Regions from separate parts of the Halobacillus sp. GSS1 genome, predicted to be linked through region 1. Evidence: riboswitches for the same ligand, from Rfam matches in the RefSeq annotation. Region 1 holds a riboswitch; the other holds the start of a gene.
What was found. A riboswitch is a leader RNA that binds a small molecule or an ion and turns the genes downstream of it on or off. The one in region 1 is predicted to bind S-adenosylmethionine.
Positions count from the first base shown of each region.

Region 2: another riboswitch for S-adenosylmethionine. It lies ahead of msrA (peptide-methionine (S)-S-oxide reductase MsrA); the one in region 1 lies ahead of J0K78_RS02940 (methionine ABC transporter ATP-binding protein).

Region 1 is NZ_JAFLHE010000001.1:562,490-569,685, reverse strand. Features, by position in the region: gene J0K78_RS02950 (FAD-binding oxidoreductase/lyase) at 1-1,003, shown strand, start outside; gene J0K78_RS02945 (iron-containing alcohol dehydrogenase family protein) at 1,009-2,079, opposite strand; SAM riboswitch class I at 2,224-2,329, shown strand; gene J0K78_RS02940 (methionine ABC transporter ATP-binding protein) at 2,421-3,464, shown strand; gene J0K78_RS02935 (methionine ABC transporter permease) at 3,424-4,086, shown strand; gene J0K78_RS02930 (MetQ/NlpA family ABC transporter substrate-binding protein) at 4,109-4,933, shown strand; gene J0K78_RS02925 (3-ketoacyl-ACP reductase) at 5,144-5,866, opposite strand; gene J0K78_RS02920 (hypothetical protein) at 5,988-6,287, shown strand; gene J0K78_RS02915 (hypothetical protein) at 6,401-6,922, shown strand; gene J0K78_RS02910 (VOC family protein) at 7,033-7,196, shown strand, end outside.
Region 2 is NZ_JAFLHE010000018.1:26,846-34,041, forward strand. Features, by position in the region: gene eutH (ethanolamine utilization protein EutH) at 1-1,101, opposite strand, end outside; gene J0K78_RS18605 (two pore domain potassium channel family protein) at 1,252-1,659, shown strand; gene msrA (peptide-methionine (S)-S-oxide reductase MsrA) at 1,695-2,168, opposite strand; SAM riboswitch class I at 2,290-2,411, opposite strand; gene J0K78_RS18615 (AIM24 family protein) at 2,578-3,270, opposite strand; gene J0K78_RS18620 (DJ-1/PfpI family protein) at 3,304-3,849, opposite strand; gene J0K78_RS18625 (DinB family protein) at 4,055-4,543, shown strand; gene J0K78_RS18630 (Na+/H+ antiporter NhaC family protein) at 4,591-6,075, opposite strand; gene J0K78_RS18635 (GNAT family N-acetyltransferase) at 6,306-6,548, shown strand; gene ppc (phosphoenolpyruvate carboxylase) at 7,100-7,196, shown strand, end outside.

The sequences.
Region 1 (7,196 bases):
GGAAAAATACAGTACGAAAAATGAGAAACTCTCCAAAAAAGCCGCCCAGCACTCCTTACGGGTTTTCTCAACAGAAGTCCGCCACCTGGGGACGCAGCTCGCCCGGGGGGTTTTTCAAAGCATGTATGAGGTCATGTCTGAACGGTTGACGTTTACCTTCGAAGCGGATGTGACGGCGGTTACAAAAGAAAACGGCCGATTTTCCATTGATACAAACCATGGGCGGTTTCAAAGCAGGAAAGTAGTGTTCGCGACAGGCATGAGCGGGGGAGAATGGCTGAAATCCAAGACCCGGGATTTAGGGCTGAAAGCAGGAGAGACTCGGTTGGATCTCGGGGTCCGGGTGGAGATGCGCGGCAATCAGCTTGATGCCATCCTTCAGGAAACGTTTGAAACGAAACTGCATTACATAAACGACCGCTTTTCCGCGACCACTTACTGCATGAATCCACGCGGGAGAATCATACGCAAGTATCAGCATGGCCTGGTGATGGCAGATGGTCAGAATCAGAACGAGGAGGAACCGAGTCAGAATTTGAATTTCACTCTTTTCGTTCCGCGGTATTTCAAAAATCAAGCCGAAGCTATGGCAGAAGCTCATCGTGTCATTGGAGGTATCAATCAAGGGCAGGACAGGATTGTGGCTCAGAAGTTGGGAGATCTATTGGCAGGAAAAACGTCGATTCGTCTTGATTCAGAAGTGATCCATCCTTCGCTGGAAGCAGAAGCAGGAGATCTCCAAAATGAAGTTCCGCCTCTTTATTTAGAAGCGCTTCTTGAGTTTTTCGAGGCATTGGAAGGGCTGCTTGGAGAAAAAATCGATTGTGACACCATCCTATATGGAATGGACAGCAAATTTTATGAAGCGAAGATCTTTACAGATAAGCATTTTGAAACGGAGCTACAAGGTTTGTATTTGATCGGAGACTGCTCCGGGGAGACGCACTCTTTGTCGCAGGCGGCAGCGAGTGGCATTTACTTAGCCCGCTGTATGAAAGCTTAGCCTTTTTACAAGGAGGCTAAGCTTTTTTCTACAGTAAGGATCGCTTCTTTTACTTGGGCTTGCGTTTGAATCCCCATCAGGTGAATTGATTCGCTGGGACGAGTGGCATAGTAGGAAATGGTTTCTATATCCTCCAGGGAATCTGCATCCAGCTCCTTGAGGGTGAGAGGGAGCTGCATGGATTTGTAAAAGGGAATCAGCTGCTCGATTTGATCGGTTTTACCCTCGAGAGCCAGCTGGACAAGGATGCCGTAGGCTACTTTTTCTCCATGCAAAAACTTATGTGTCCCCGGCACTTTCGTCAGGCCGTTGTGGATGGAGTGCGCGCCGGATATACGACCGTAACCATCTCCAAAACCCCCGACCATACCTCCAGCCATGATGATCGTTTCAGCGACATGTGTGAATGCGAACGTGCATTGAGTGTTTTCATTGGCCGCCACAGCGTCTTTTCCTTCCTGGAATAGAACGTCTCTGCACAATTTTGCAGCGTGGAGAGCCATTTCCAAGGGGAGAGGCTTTTCTTTTATATGGCTCGTCAAAACGTCGGCCTCATACCATTTGGCGATCGTATCTCCAATCCCTGCCCGGAGATATTCTACAGGTGAGGTAACGAGCATACCCGGATCGACGATGACCATGTATGTACTTCTTTTGTAAATGATATATTCAAGGAAATTCCCCTCTTCATCGTAAAAAACACTGAGAGGCGTCCAAGCGGCACAGTTGGAAACCAAGGTGGGAATCAGAATCACAGGCAGGTCCAGGCGAGCCCCGCATGCTTTCGCAAGGTCGAGGATTTTCCCTCCACCAACACCGATCAGGACATCTGTGGTTGTGATTCTCTCCGCGATTCTTTCCACTTCTTTATGTGTGCATTCCCCTTCATAGGGGATGGTTTCGACAGCAAATGGAAATTCAGGGATGTAAGGTTTGACCATGCTCCACGAATCGCTGCCATGGATGATGGTCCCATGCGTGAACGTTTCATCCTTCACGAGGTCAGGTACTTTTTGCAAAATGCCGGGCTCGCAACGGTAATAAGTCGGCGCCCCTTGTACTTGGATCGTTTCCATTCAAAATTCCTCCCTCTAAGATATGACCATTATTATCCATACCTGAAAATGCCATGTCAACGGAGAAAAATTATAATTGAAAAAATTGAGAAAATTATTTACAAAACCTATCACTTGCGTTAAAGTGTTAAAACATAAACGAAATTCTTATCAAGAGTGATTGAGGGAAAAGGCCCGTAGAGATCACAGCAACCTTCCAATTGGAGTGGTGCTAATTCCTGCAGAATATTTCTATTCTGGGAGATAAGAGTTTAGCAGTCTTTCATGCGAAACTCTCTCCCGTAAAGGGCGGGAGTTTTTTTATGGGACTTTATTTAACATAATCATGAGGGGGGAAGCCGATGATTTCATTGGAACAATTGAGCAAAGTCTATCAATCCAAGGAGAAAACCGTAATCGGAGTCGATGACGTCTCCTTGGACATCAAGAAAGGTGAGATTTTCGGAGTCGTCGGGTACAGCGGGGCTGGTAAAAGTACGCTGCTGCGATGTATGAACATTCTGGAACGTCCGACAAAAGGGAAGGTCATGGTGGATGGAATCGATCTCATGACATTGAATCCTAAAGACCTGAGGAAGGCAAGGCAATCCATCGGGATGATCTTTCAGGGTTTCCACCTGGCAATGGCGAAAACCGTTTTGGAAAATGTCGCCTTCGCTTTAAAGGCTTCAGGCGTCAACCGACAGGAAAGAAAAAGAAGGGCCCAGGAGCTCTTGGACCTTGTCGGTTTGTCAGATAAAGCTGATGCGTATCCTGCCCAGTTAAGTGGAGGTCAAAAACAGAGAGTGAGCATTGCGAGAGCGCTCGCCAATGATCCTAAAGTGCTTTTATGTGATGAAGCCACTTCTGCTCTGGACCCGAACACGACACAATCCATACTGAAGTTGTTAAGAAAGATCAACCGCAAACTCGGACTCACGATCGTTCTCATTACCCATGAAATGGAAGTCGTGAAAGAAATCTGCGATCGCTGTGCTGTGATGGAGGACGGGAAAATCGTAGAACAGGGGTCTACGTACGAAATCTTCGCAGCGCCTGAAAACGAACTCACCAAACGCTTCATTCAAACGGTGATCGACTTCAAAATTCCTGAAAAGATTCTCTCCGAAAGAAAAGGGACCATCGTACATATGACGTTCAAAGGGGACTCGGCGAACGAATCGATTGTGTCAGACCTCTTGCAAGGATTTAAAGTACGGGCCAATATTCTCCACGGGAAAATCGACTACATCCAGGACCAGGCGCTCGGAAACTTCGTCATGGAATTGACTGGAGAACAGAAAGTTGTCAAACAGGCGATCGATGATTTGAAAGGGAAACTTGGAGAAGTGGAGGTGCTGCAAGATGATCGAACAGCTGATCAATCTCTGGCCAGAGCTGAATAAATCATTCCTGGAAACACTGATCATGGTAGGTATCGGACTCCTCGTCGCTTTAATTGCAGGACTTCCGCTTGGATTACTTCTGTTTGTGACAGACCGTGATTTATTTTTGGAGAATCGAACCATCAAAAGCATCGTCGGCGTCGTAGTGAACCTGATCCGTTCGGTTCCGTTCATCATTTTACTCGTCTTTCTGTTTCCTTTTACCAACTTCCTGATCGGAACTACGACAGGGCCGGTTGCGGCATCCGTCGCTCTTTCTGTAGCTGCGATCCCTTTTTACGCAAGGATTGTGGAATCATCGGCGCGTGATATTGACAAAGGGGTGATCGAAGCGGCCATCGCCTGCGGGGCTTCTCCTTGGTTGATCATTAAAGATATCATTTTCCCGGAAATCAAACCCGGATTAATCAGCGGATTGACGATCACTGCCATCAGTTTGATTGGGTACTCGGCCATGGCAGGGGCCATCGGGGGCGGTGGAATTGGAGACTTGGCGATTCGGTATGGTTACTACCGCTATGATAACTTTGTCATGTTTACAACCGTCATCCTGCTAATTGTTCTTGTTCAAATCGTACAATACACAGGCGATTACATTGCCAAAACGGTGAAAAAGAATTAAAGAAAACTTAGGAGGTACCATCATGAAAAAACTCATTTTGTTAGGTGTCACTTTATTATCGATTGCATTTCTAGCTGCGTGCGGAGAGGAAGAAGAAAGTGCGGACGCTTCTGGAAAAGACACGATCCGATTCGGCGCTACGGCTGGACCGTACAGCGACATGGTCACGAAAGCGATCGCTCCCTTGTTGGAAGAAAAGGGATACGAGGTGACGAACAAAGAATTCACAGACTATGTTCAACCAAACAAAGCCCTTGCCAATGGAGATTTGGACGCAAACCTTTTTCAACATAAAATTTACTTAGAGTCGTTCGCCAAGGAAAACAACCTGGATCTATCCGAAGTGATCATCGTACCGACGGCACCAATGGGGATTTACTCCAATACATACGAGGATATCGAGAGTATTGAAGAAGGAAGCACGATGGGCGTGCCGAACGATCCGACGAATCTTGCCCGTGCATTGATTGTGCTTGAAGATGAAGGCCTTGTTGAGGTTGATGACAGTGTCGATCCTCTACGTGCATCATTGAACGACATCACGAAGAATAAGAAAGACATCAAGTTTGTCGAAGTCGAAGCAGGGCAATTGCCACGTCTTGTTGACAGCGAAGATTTGTCCATGGTTCCAGGGAACTATGCTCTGGCAGCCGGAATGGATCTTCTGAATGCTCTAGCTTTGGAAGACATGCCTGATGATTACCGGAACCGTGTAGCAGTGAAGACGGAAGATCTGGACGCTCAATTTGTGAAAGATATTAAAGAAGTGGTGGAGTCAGAGGAGTTTGAAAAAATCATCGATGAAGAATTTAAAGGCTTCGGAAAACCACAGTGGATGAAAGAATAAAAAGGAAGGCTGGCGTTTACACGTCAGCCTCTTTTTTTATATCGTTCCAGACAACCATACGCGTTGTTTGGAACAGGTCAACATTACTTAAATCATCGGAGAGTACATTCATAAAAAAAGAACCGCCTGGATCTTTATGATTCAGGCGGTTCTCACTATGCTTTTAATTTAATTTCTTTAAATTTAATCCTTCCAGGAATTGTGCCTGATTTAAAAAGGATTGGTCGCCCACTGAAGCGACTGTTTGATGAAAATTCTAGGGTGTAATTTCAATTGAGAAACCATGTACTCAGCAAGGTCCTCGGGCTGCATGTACTTCTCTTTATCCTGTCCTTCCATGTCTTCGCCTAAAGCGAGTTCTGTCGCGACAAGACTCGGGTTTAGGGTGAAGACGCGGATATTATCTCTTCTTACTTCCTGCATGAGCGCCTCCATCATGCCTTGAAGGGCGAACTTCGATCCACTGTAAGCCGTAGAACCGGCTGTGCCTTTAAGCCCACTACTAGAGGAAATATTGATGATATCCCCTTGGTTTTTCTCCTTCATCATTGGCAGGACCGCTCTCGTGACATGGTATGTACCATAAACATTCACCTCAAACGTCCGTTTCCATTCTTCCGGCTCAAGTTCAAGGAACTTCCCATACACACCGATCCCAGCATTGTTGATGAGAATGTCCGCTTCACCAATTTCTTCTTTTAACTGCTGTATGGCTTTTTCAACTTCTTCAAGGTCAGAAATGTCAGCGGATGCCACTGCTGCCTGTACACCATAGGAACGGGCTTCTTCTGCAACCTCCTCAAGACGGCTTTCGGTCCGGGCGATCAACCCCACATGAACGCCTTCTTTTGCCAGCTGCAAAGCCGTAGCCTTTCCGATTCCGCGACCTGCACCGGTAACATAAGCGATTTTTCCTTTGATTTCTTGTGCCATGATTCTCACTCCTTTACCTATTCTTTAATCAAGTCTACGAGTTTCCTTTATTGAAAGCAAAAGATAGCAACTACCTTCAGGAGGAATCCTTTGATAGACTAGGAGAGTAGGGAGGGATTTTATGGAAACTTTTGTGCTTTTGAGACCAGTCTTCTTATTATTAGTGACTGTCTCCGTTCTGCTTACTCTATTTATCATTTTTCAAAAGGAAAAGAAGGTGAATGGATGGACACTATTCTTCATTACATCGATGAGTTTGATCATCGGCAGCGTCTGCCTGAACAGCAGCGGTTTTATCGTGGATGAGTTCGGAATGAGTGGCGATCCTGTTTCGTTCTATCTATACATCGCTTTATTCCCGGTAAGTCTATTGAATGTTTTGGTGTACACTTTTAAACCAAATCATATGGTAGAAGCCTGAGATCCAGCGCTTAATAAAGTGAGCTAACCAGCAGTAATCATGAATCATGGTTTCGGAACATATGGTTAAATATTCCAACTGGTAAAAATGAGGGAATCATATTGAGGATAAATATGAAAATTTCAACGGTCCTTTCAACTATGATTATGTTGTTCCTTTTAATAGGATGTGAACCATTCTCGAAGGAAACGATGGACTTTTATGAAAGCACAGACGGTATCGACCTCTCTGGTGAAAATATCCTTTCTATATCCATACATTCATCTGAAGACGATGTAATAAACACTTTTGGAAAACCAATGGAAGTCGAGGAAATAGAAAATCCAAAGTCAAAATATTTAAGTTACGATGGTGTGGAGTTTGGGTTTGTAGATGACAAGGTTATGCGATTATTCATTCGAAGAACACACGAAAATTCCAAAATCTATGGAACTGCAAAAAAAATTAAAATCGGGGATGCCAAAGAAGAGGTGATCAAAGAATACGGTGAAAACTATTATGAAAGGGTTGAAAGTGGCTTGGATACCCTTGGATATTTTGATAAAGACAATAGGATAAATATAGAGTTTGGGTTTAATGAAAAAGAAGTGATCGCTGTTATTATTAAGAAAATTGGTTGGAAAGAAGATAATTAAGCTAACAATTAGTGAAAGTCAGTGATTAGTTCGTTAAAAGAGGTTAACGAGAAGGTATTTTGGAAGATAAATAGAAATATTATGTAAGCCACTCATAAGGAGGAGAAGTAATGGAATTAGGAGCATTTTCCGTTAGTTTAAATGTGAAAGACATCCATCGATCCAAAGAATTTTACGAAAACCTTGGGTTTGAAGCCACTGGAGGAAATATTGATCAGAATTGGCTGATCATGAAAAATGACGATAAGGTGATCGGGTTGTTTCAGGGCATGTT
Region 2 (7,196 bases), on a different contig from region 1:
GGGGGCAACACGAGAAGAAACTGATTTGCTTTCCCTCGTCATCCATAAGGCAAGGCCCACGGCTAACCCTCCAGCTGTTAATTTACCAATGAGTACAGGAAAAATCATGTCCTTTTCTACACTAGCAACAAACGCAAAATGGCTGCCGATGACGAACGCTCCACTCACAGCAAACGCAGCATTGACCGTTTTTCCTCGTTCATCCATATCTTTCATTGTCGCTAACATAGGTAAGTGATGCGCCGTAGAAGCAATCAGTCCTGTTAGAGAGGTCGGATTCATTCCTAGCTTTTCACTCAGTTGTCCTATCCATCGCTCTCCCCGCTGATTGATAAAAGCTACAAGAGGATAAGCACCCGCTAATGTAACAGTGATCCTTCCAACAATGACCACACCTTCGGATAAGGGAGCCATTCCAGGAAGAACAATGAAGCCGGTCAAAGTTTCAATAATAATGAGAGTGAGACCAGTGATAATCACGATTTCAATGGTTTTTCCGAAATAAGAAAATAACCGGATGGTGGCGTTCGCAAACAACCATAAACCTGCCCCGATACAGGCGGAAAGCAAAATAGCCGGTGTTAAATTACGCAACATCCACACCGCTTCATACCCTGCCAGAGCACCGCCGACAAAACATCCGATCGGAACCGTGACTAAACCAGCTAAAATGCCTTTGGAAAAGTAAGGACGATCCTCTTTTTGTACAATTGTAAGCGCCACAGGAATAGTAAAAACAAGCGTTGGCCCCATCATCGTACCGAGAAGTGCCCAGGAAAAGGTGGCCGCCTCTTCCTCCAGGGCTAAGGATTCCGCCAAAGGATAGGCTCCCATATCAATAGCAAGCATCATTGATGCAAACATCGATGGGTCCGCCCCGAACCATAAAAACAACGGGGTGATGACTGGGGCGAGCCACTGGGAGAGTACGGGAGCAAGGGAAATGATTCCTACCATCGAAAGAGCAAGCGGGCCCATCATCATAAACGCTTCGTAAAACCGCCATCCCAGAGATAGGCGGTGATCAAGCACATAATAATCCAGTGCTCCCAATACCATGAAGATACACATAACAATTAAAATGGCGTCATTAACCCACAAAAGCCCAGCCCCTTCCTAATGATTCTCTCTTCATCTATGTTTACAGGAACTACTACTCAGGGTAGGAGATTTTCTATAATGGCTTGCTCATCTTTACACGATGGACGCTGACATAGCCTTTCCATATTTTTAAAAAAAAGGAGAAGAAAAATGGTACAAGCTCTATTCATCGTTGCGGTTATTTTCATTGCAGCGAACCTCGTGTATTTTTTCACGAATAAATCCTACAGAAAAAGTTACTTTAGCACGGCCCTTTTCTTTCAATTATTTTTTGTACTCACAGGTGTGCTCATTGGATTTACGTTCCTTTACTATTTGCTATCTTTAAACGGAGTCGTTCTTGTTACTAGTTTATCATCACGGGACCCTGTCGACCCAAACTTTTTGGACTTGCTTTACTTTAGTGGGGAAACGTTGTTGAGCGTGGGGTATGGTGACATGCTGCCTGTCGGGGCGGCCCGTTTCTTTGCCTTGCTTGAATCAGGAATCGGCATCCTTCTCCCTACAGCTTATTTCTTAAAAGCTATGGATGCATCCAGGCAAAAAGAAGATTCATAAATATTAAAAGGACCCTTGTGAAAGGGTCCCTTCTATTATCCAATGGAGCATGCAGCAGAGCCATGCTTTTGTAAATATTTCTGGTGATGTTCTTCCGCTTCATAAAAAGTTGTTGCCTCTTCAACTTCTGTAACAATCGAGCGCTTAAAGACCCCTTTACCTTCCCATTCTTTAATTTTCTCTTCAGCAATGTATTTCTGACTTGCATCCGAATGGAAAATAACAGAACGGTATTGATGACCAACGTCGATTCCCTGCTTGTTGCGGGATGTCGGATCGTGAGCTTCAAAAAAGATATTCACTAGTTCTGCATAAGTGATGACCGTTGGATCGTAGTTCACTTTGACAGATTCCGCGTGTCCACTCTTTCCTTCTTTGACCTGTTCATATGTCGGGTTCTCCAGGTGGCCGCCAATGTAACCGACCTTCGTTTCTGTCACCCCTTCGAATTTTTCAAAAAATGCTTCTACTCCCCAAAAACATCCTGCACCGAAAATAGCGGTTGCCATTTAACATCTTTCCTTTCCCTTAACGCAACTTCTATCGAGAGCCTTGACGGTTATGGTGCTTACACGAAAAGACCCCTTTTCTTATCCAGTAAGAAAAGGGGTCGCTAATATCCGCACGATCCTCTCATCTCTTAGAATGTTCATACATTCTACAGGAATTGGCACCGTTCTCGTCAATCCGTAGATTGATTCGATGGTTGCCGGGCATCAAAGGGCCAGTCCCTCCGCCTCTCTGGATAAGAAGTTTCCGTTATTTATTTTTGTTAGTACCCATCCTACTACGTTTTTGTAACGAAGTAAAGGATAACAGATTAAAAATTTTCAATAAATGCACATCAAGTTTCTCTTGCTGTCATTGTATTCACAGCATACCATGCTCATGCCTGTCTGTAAAAAAATCCGCTTCTGCTCAGCTCTGCCCTGTTGTATAAACTTCCTCAAACGGCTGGACAATAACGAACCCATCTCCTTCAAACTCCATTTGTATGGATTCTCCGCTCCCACGTCCAATCAATGTTTTAAAACTGATATCTGTCCGGAAATTCGGTTCCAAATGCCCGGACCAGGCAACAGTAGCATGCGGGTCAGTGATCACAGGTTCCCCTGGACGGACCAACAATGTCAATGGTTCATAGTGTGAAGTAATCGCCGCACGTCCACTTCCACTAAGGGTTACGTTGAACAAACCACCAGAAACCATCCCCGCTACTTTCTTCATCAGTTTGATATCCCAGTCAATGCTCGGTTCAAAAGCAAGTAGATCATTTCCATTAACCGTGATGGTCTCATTATCCAAGTCGAAAATAGTAATCTTCTTGCCCTGATCGGCAAGGTAAAGGCGACCACGACCAGTGGCTTTCATTAGAGAACTTCCTTCTCCGGTCATCGCTTTTTTAAATAAACGACCGACACCATGCTCAAGAATGCCCTCTCTTTCAAATTTAATGTTTCCATTATAGGAGATCATTGCTCCCGCCTTGGCCCACACTTGATCGAGAAGGTTCACTTCGAGAATCCGCGGAGTCTCCAATTCAAAGTAGTCATTTTCTGATTCATCCTGCTTTGTCTTTCTAATAAATTCATCAATAGAGTAGTCGCTCATCATCTGTTCCTCCTTATCGTATTCTAAGAGTATCTATGCTTCTAATTGACTATACCACGATGGATCAAAATCGAGTCCTAAAGTTCTCCCCAGCATCAAGCCAAACTCTACATAAGCGGATCCCTTGGCAGTGATCAGGCTTTTTGAAACAACCACCGTTTCATCCATATACGTATTCTCATTGAACACATTTAAGAAGACTCTCTGTTCTTTTGTAAGGCCTGTTGTATAGGATTGATGATCAAGGACTCCTGACATGGCAAGGAAATATAGGGCACTTGATATAGCACCGATGAGAACACCTTCTTCATTGGTTTTTTGTATGAAATTAATGAGAGTTTGATGATCAACCAGATGTTTGAAATTATCGACACCAGGAAGAAGTATGCAATCATAATCGCCAGGCCTGACATTTTCCACTGTTTCATTTACTACACATTCAAGTCCTGATTCACCAGTGACTCTTTCCTCGTCCAAACCTATATATGTAACCTTTTGCTCTGCCTGTTTAAAGACTGAAAGAGCTACACTGATTTCATATTCACTAAATCCCGGGTATAGTACTACGCCGATGGGCATGATTATCCTCCCTCCAACTGTTAGACAAATCATCCCGAACGTAGTTGGAATAATCTGTATGACCTGGTCATGAAATATTTCAATCTCTTATCTTTACATACGGAAGGGCTTTGGAAAGGTTTCATTTTTAGAGGGGGTGGGGAAAGAAACTTCTATAGGAATTGTGATAGACTCGAGATAACTTCAATTGAAAGGGAGATTTTGTATGTATGGCTTAGATGAAAAGAGAAAAGAACTGCTCGATTTTGTAGATCAAGTGCCAGAGCAACAAGCATCAGTTAAGCCTGAAGAAGATCGTTGGTCCATCCTTGAAGTTTTAGAACATTTATACTTAATGGAACAATTAATCGTTTATCAGATTAACCAGGCCCTTAAGCAGGGAGACACACAGCAGGCAACCGAAAAACCGATTCATAAGACGACCAACCGTGATTATAAAGTCGAAGCGCCGGAGGCCGTTCGCCCGAAAGGGGAATTCACGACTTTGGAGCAAGCAAAAGAGGGTTTGAAAAAAACGCGTGAAGCAACTTTTTTCCTTATTCACAATAAGGAGCAGGAAACATTGCAAAACCGTGTATTCCCCCACCCCGCTTTCGGAGATATGAATCTGGAACAGTGGGTAGAGTTTATCGGTTGGCACGAACTACGCCACCTCGATCAAATGAAAGAAGTGAAAGCTCACATTCATACGTAAAACAAAAAACCCCCTGAGTTTATTACTCAGGGGGTTTGACATACGACTTATTTTTTATAATCCTGTGGTTTAACTTCCTCACCATCTTTACCACTGTAACGAAGTCCCCAGCCTGTCCATGCCGCAACAAACATAACAATCAATAGCAACCAGCCCTGAAAGACGAACGGGAAAACTTCTCCCGGTCCGACAACAGGTAAGAAGTCGTATTGATCAGCAGCTCCCTGGACGGTAGCCCATGCGAGCAAAACCCCGCCACTCCAAGGAAAAATGTAGCCAAGAGAAGATGTGACCGTATCCAGGAAGTTAGCTCTACGATACGGGTGAATGTTCATTTCTGTTCCTAATTTACGGACAAACGGTGCTGCAGCTATCTCAGCAGCTGTATTAATCGTAATAAATACATTTAAAAAAGCGACAATTCCGAAAATAGAAAGTTCAGCTCGGCGCACGACATTATTAATTAACTTCAAAAAGAAGTTTTTGATAACATCCATGGTACCCGCAACCTCCAACAGATAGGCCGCTGCTAAAATGAATAAAATCAAGATCGCCATATTGAAGTAGCCACTTATTCCATCAATCAATGCCCCTTCAATCACGGCTTCCCCGGCATCGTTCTTATGGATATACAGGACTTCTTTCAAAGAATGACCAGTAAAGAAGATGAACACGCCTGCTGCCAGAATTCCGTAAGACAATGAAGTCAAAAGGTGATGACCACTTAGAGCTAAATATAAAACTAATGCAAATGGAGCTAACATGAGCAGACCTTCAGGTGAAACTTCATTTTGAAGCTCACTGACCACTTGCTGACTTCCCATCTCTCCACCACCGCCGAAAATTACAAATAAAATAAGAGCTGGAATGGCTGCTGTGATGGAATATTTAAAGCGGGAACGCACAACTCCTGGTACGTCAGCATCCTGAGTTGTTGCAGATACAATCGTCGTGTCTGATACAGGTGCCAGATTATCTCCAAAAACAGCTCCACTTAAAATCGCAGCGAGGAGAATAACAGGATCCGCTCCAAGGATGACACCTGCCGGATACATTAGAACACCAAAAGTCGCTACTGTACCATAACCGGTGCCGACAGCTGTTGAAAACAATCCTGCCAGAAGAAAAGTGATACCAACAAAGGCTCCCCCTTCCAGTCCGGATTGAAAACCGAACCAAATCAGACCGTCTACTAATCCACCAGCGGATAACATGTTTGCAAACATTCCTGCCCAAAACCAGGCAATGATCGCAACGACCCCTACTGGCTGTGCCATGCCTGAAATTAAGCTCTGTGCATAATCTGACCATTCAGACTTACATAAGAATAGTCCGATGGCAATTCCAATAACCATTCCTAATACTAACGCTTGTTCTGTCACAAGACCTGTGACACTTAATACAACCGCCCATATGATGAAAAACACCAGGGGGATGGTAGCAGCAAAAACGCCGCCGCGAAACTCTAGCTTCCGTACTTCTTTTTCTCCTACCGCTTCATCAATTACTTGATCTTTTTCTTTATCTGCCACTAGATTCCCTCCTCTACCAACGTTAACTGTACAATAGTTTATCATCCCATGTGTATAGATGTAATGTCACGAATTTTTTCATAATTTTTCAAAAGTAGTGTATCATCGGAAAAAAAGCAAAGTTAGGAGAAGGAACATGCTGCAATTGAGCCCTTTTGAAGTAAAAGACTTTCAAACAATCTTAGGTTGGATCGAATCCCCCAGATTCCTGATGCAATGGGGAAGGTCCGATGTTTAATTTCCCATTAACCCACCAGCAACTAATGGATTACAAAGAAGCACAAGACCGACGAACTTTCCAGGTTTATGATCCATCAGTCGAAAAAATCATCGGGCACATTTCCATAGGACGTATAGATAAAGATAAAAAACAGGCACGTATTGGAAAGGTTATCGTTTCTCCCGTATACAGAGGGAAAGGATATGGCCAACAGATGATCCAGCTAATATCCACGTACGCCTTCAAAAAGTGACATTAGGTGTTTTTGATTTCAATAAAAGTGCCATCCGGTGTTATGAGAATGCTGGTTTTACCAAAGACCGCTACCTCAAAAACCATCGCCCTTTCGAAGACGAGTATTGGAGTCTTTATGAAATGAGTCTCCATAAATATACATAAATCATAAAAGGAGAGAACATTACACGTGCTCTCCTCTTACTTTTTCATACTGCCCTCATTCCTATACACCCCTTCCACACGAAAGCTCTCACAGACCTTTTTTCTGTAAAAGATTGGGTGACCAGGTCATACATATTTTCCCAAAAAGCGCATCTGGGTTTTTCATTTTGTGTTTTGTGGGGAAAGAATTTAAAATAAGAGGAGTATGTTTATGCATGATTATAAGTTAACGCTTACATGCATTGTCATTCTTATGTTTACCATTTTTTTCTGATGGCTATTTTGGGGTAACCATTGATAATACCACGGTTCAAAGTGTTTGACTATGCAAATTATTCTGATAACATTATGAAACACATAGGCAATTTTATCTTACTTAAATTGATCTGACAGGAAGGTGAAAGTATGACTACTGTAAAAAACGCAAACGATCATACAACTCCCTTACGCCGGGACATCCATGCATTAGGAAATATGCTAGGTGATATTCTCGTCCACCACG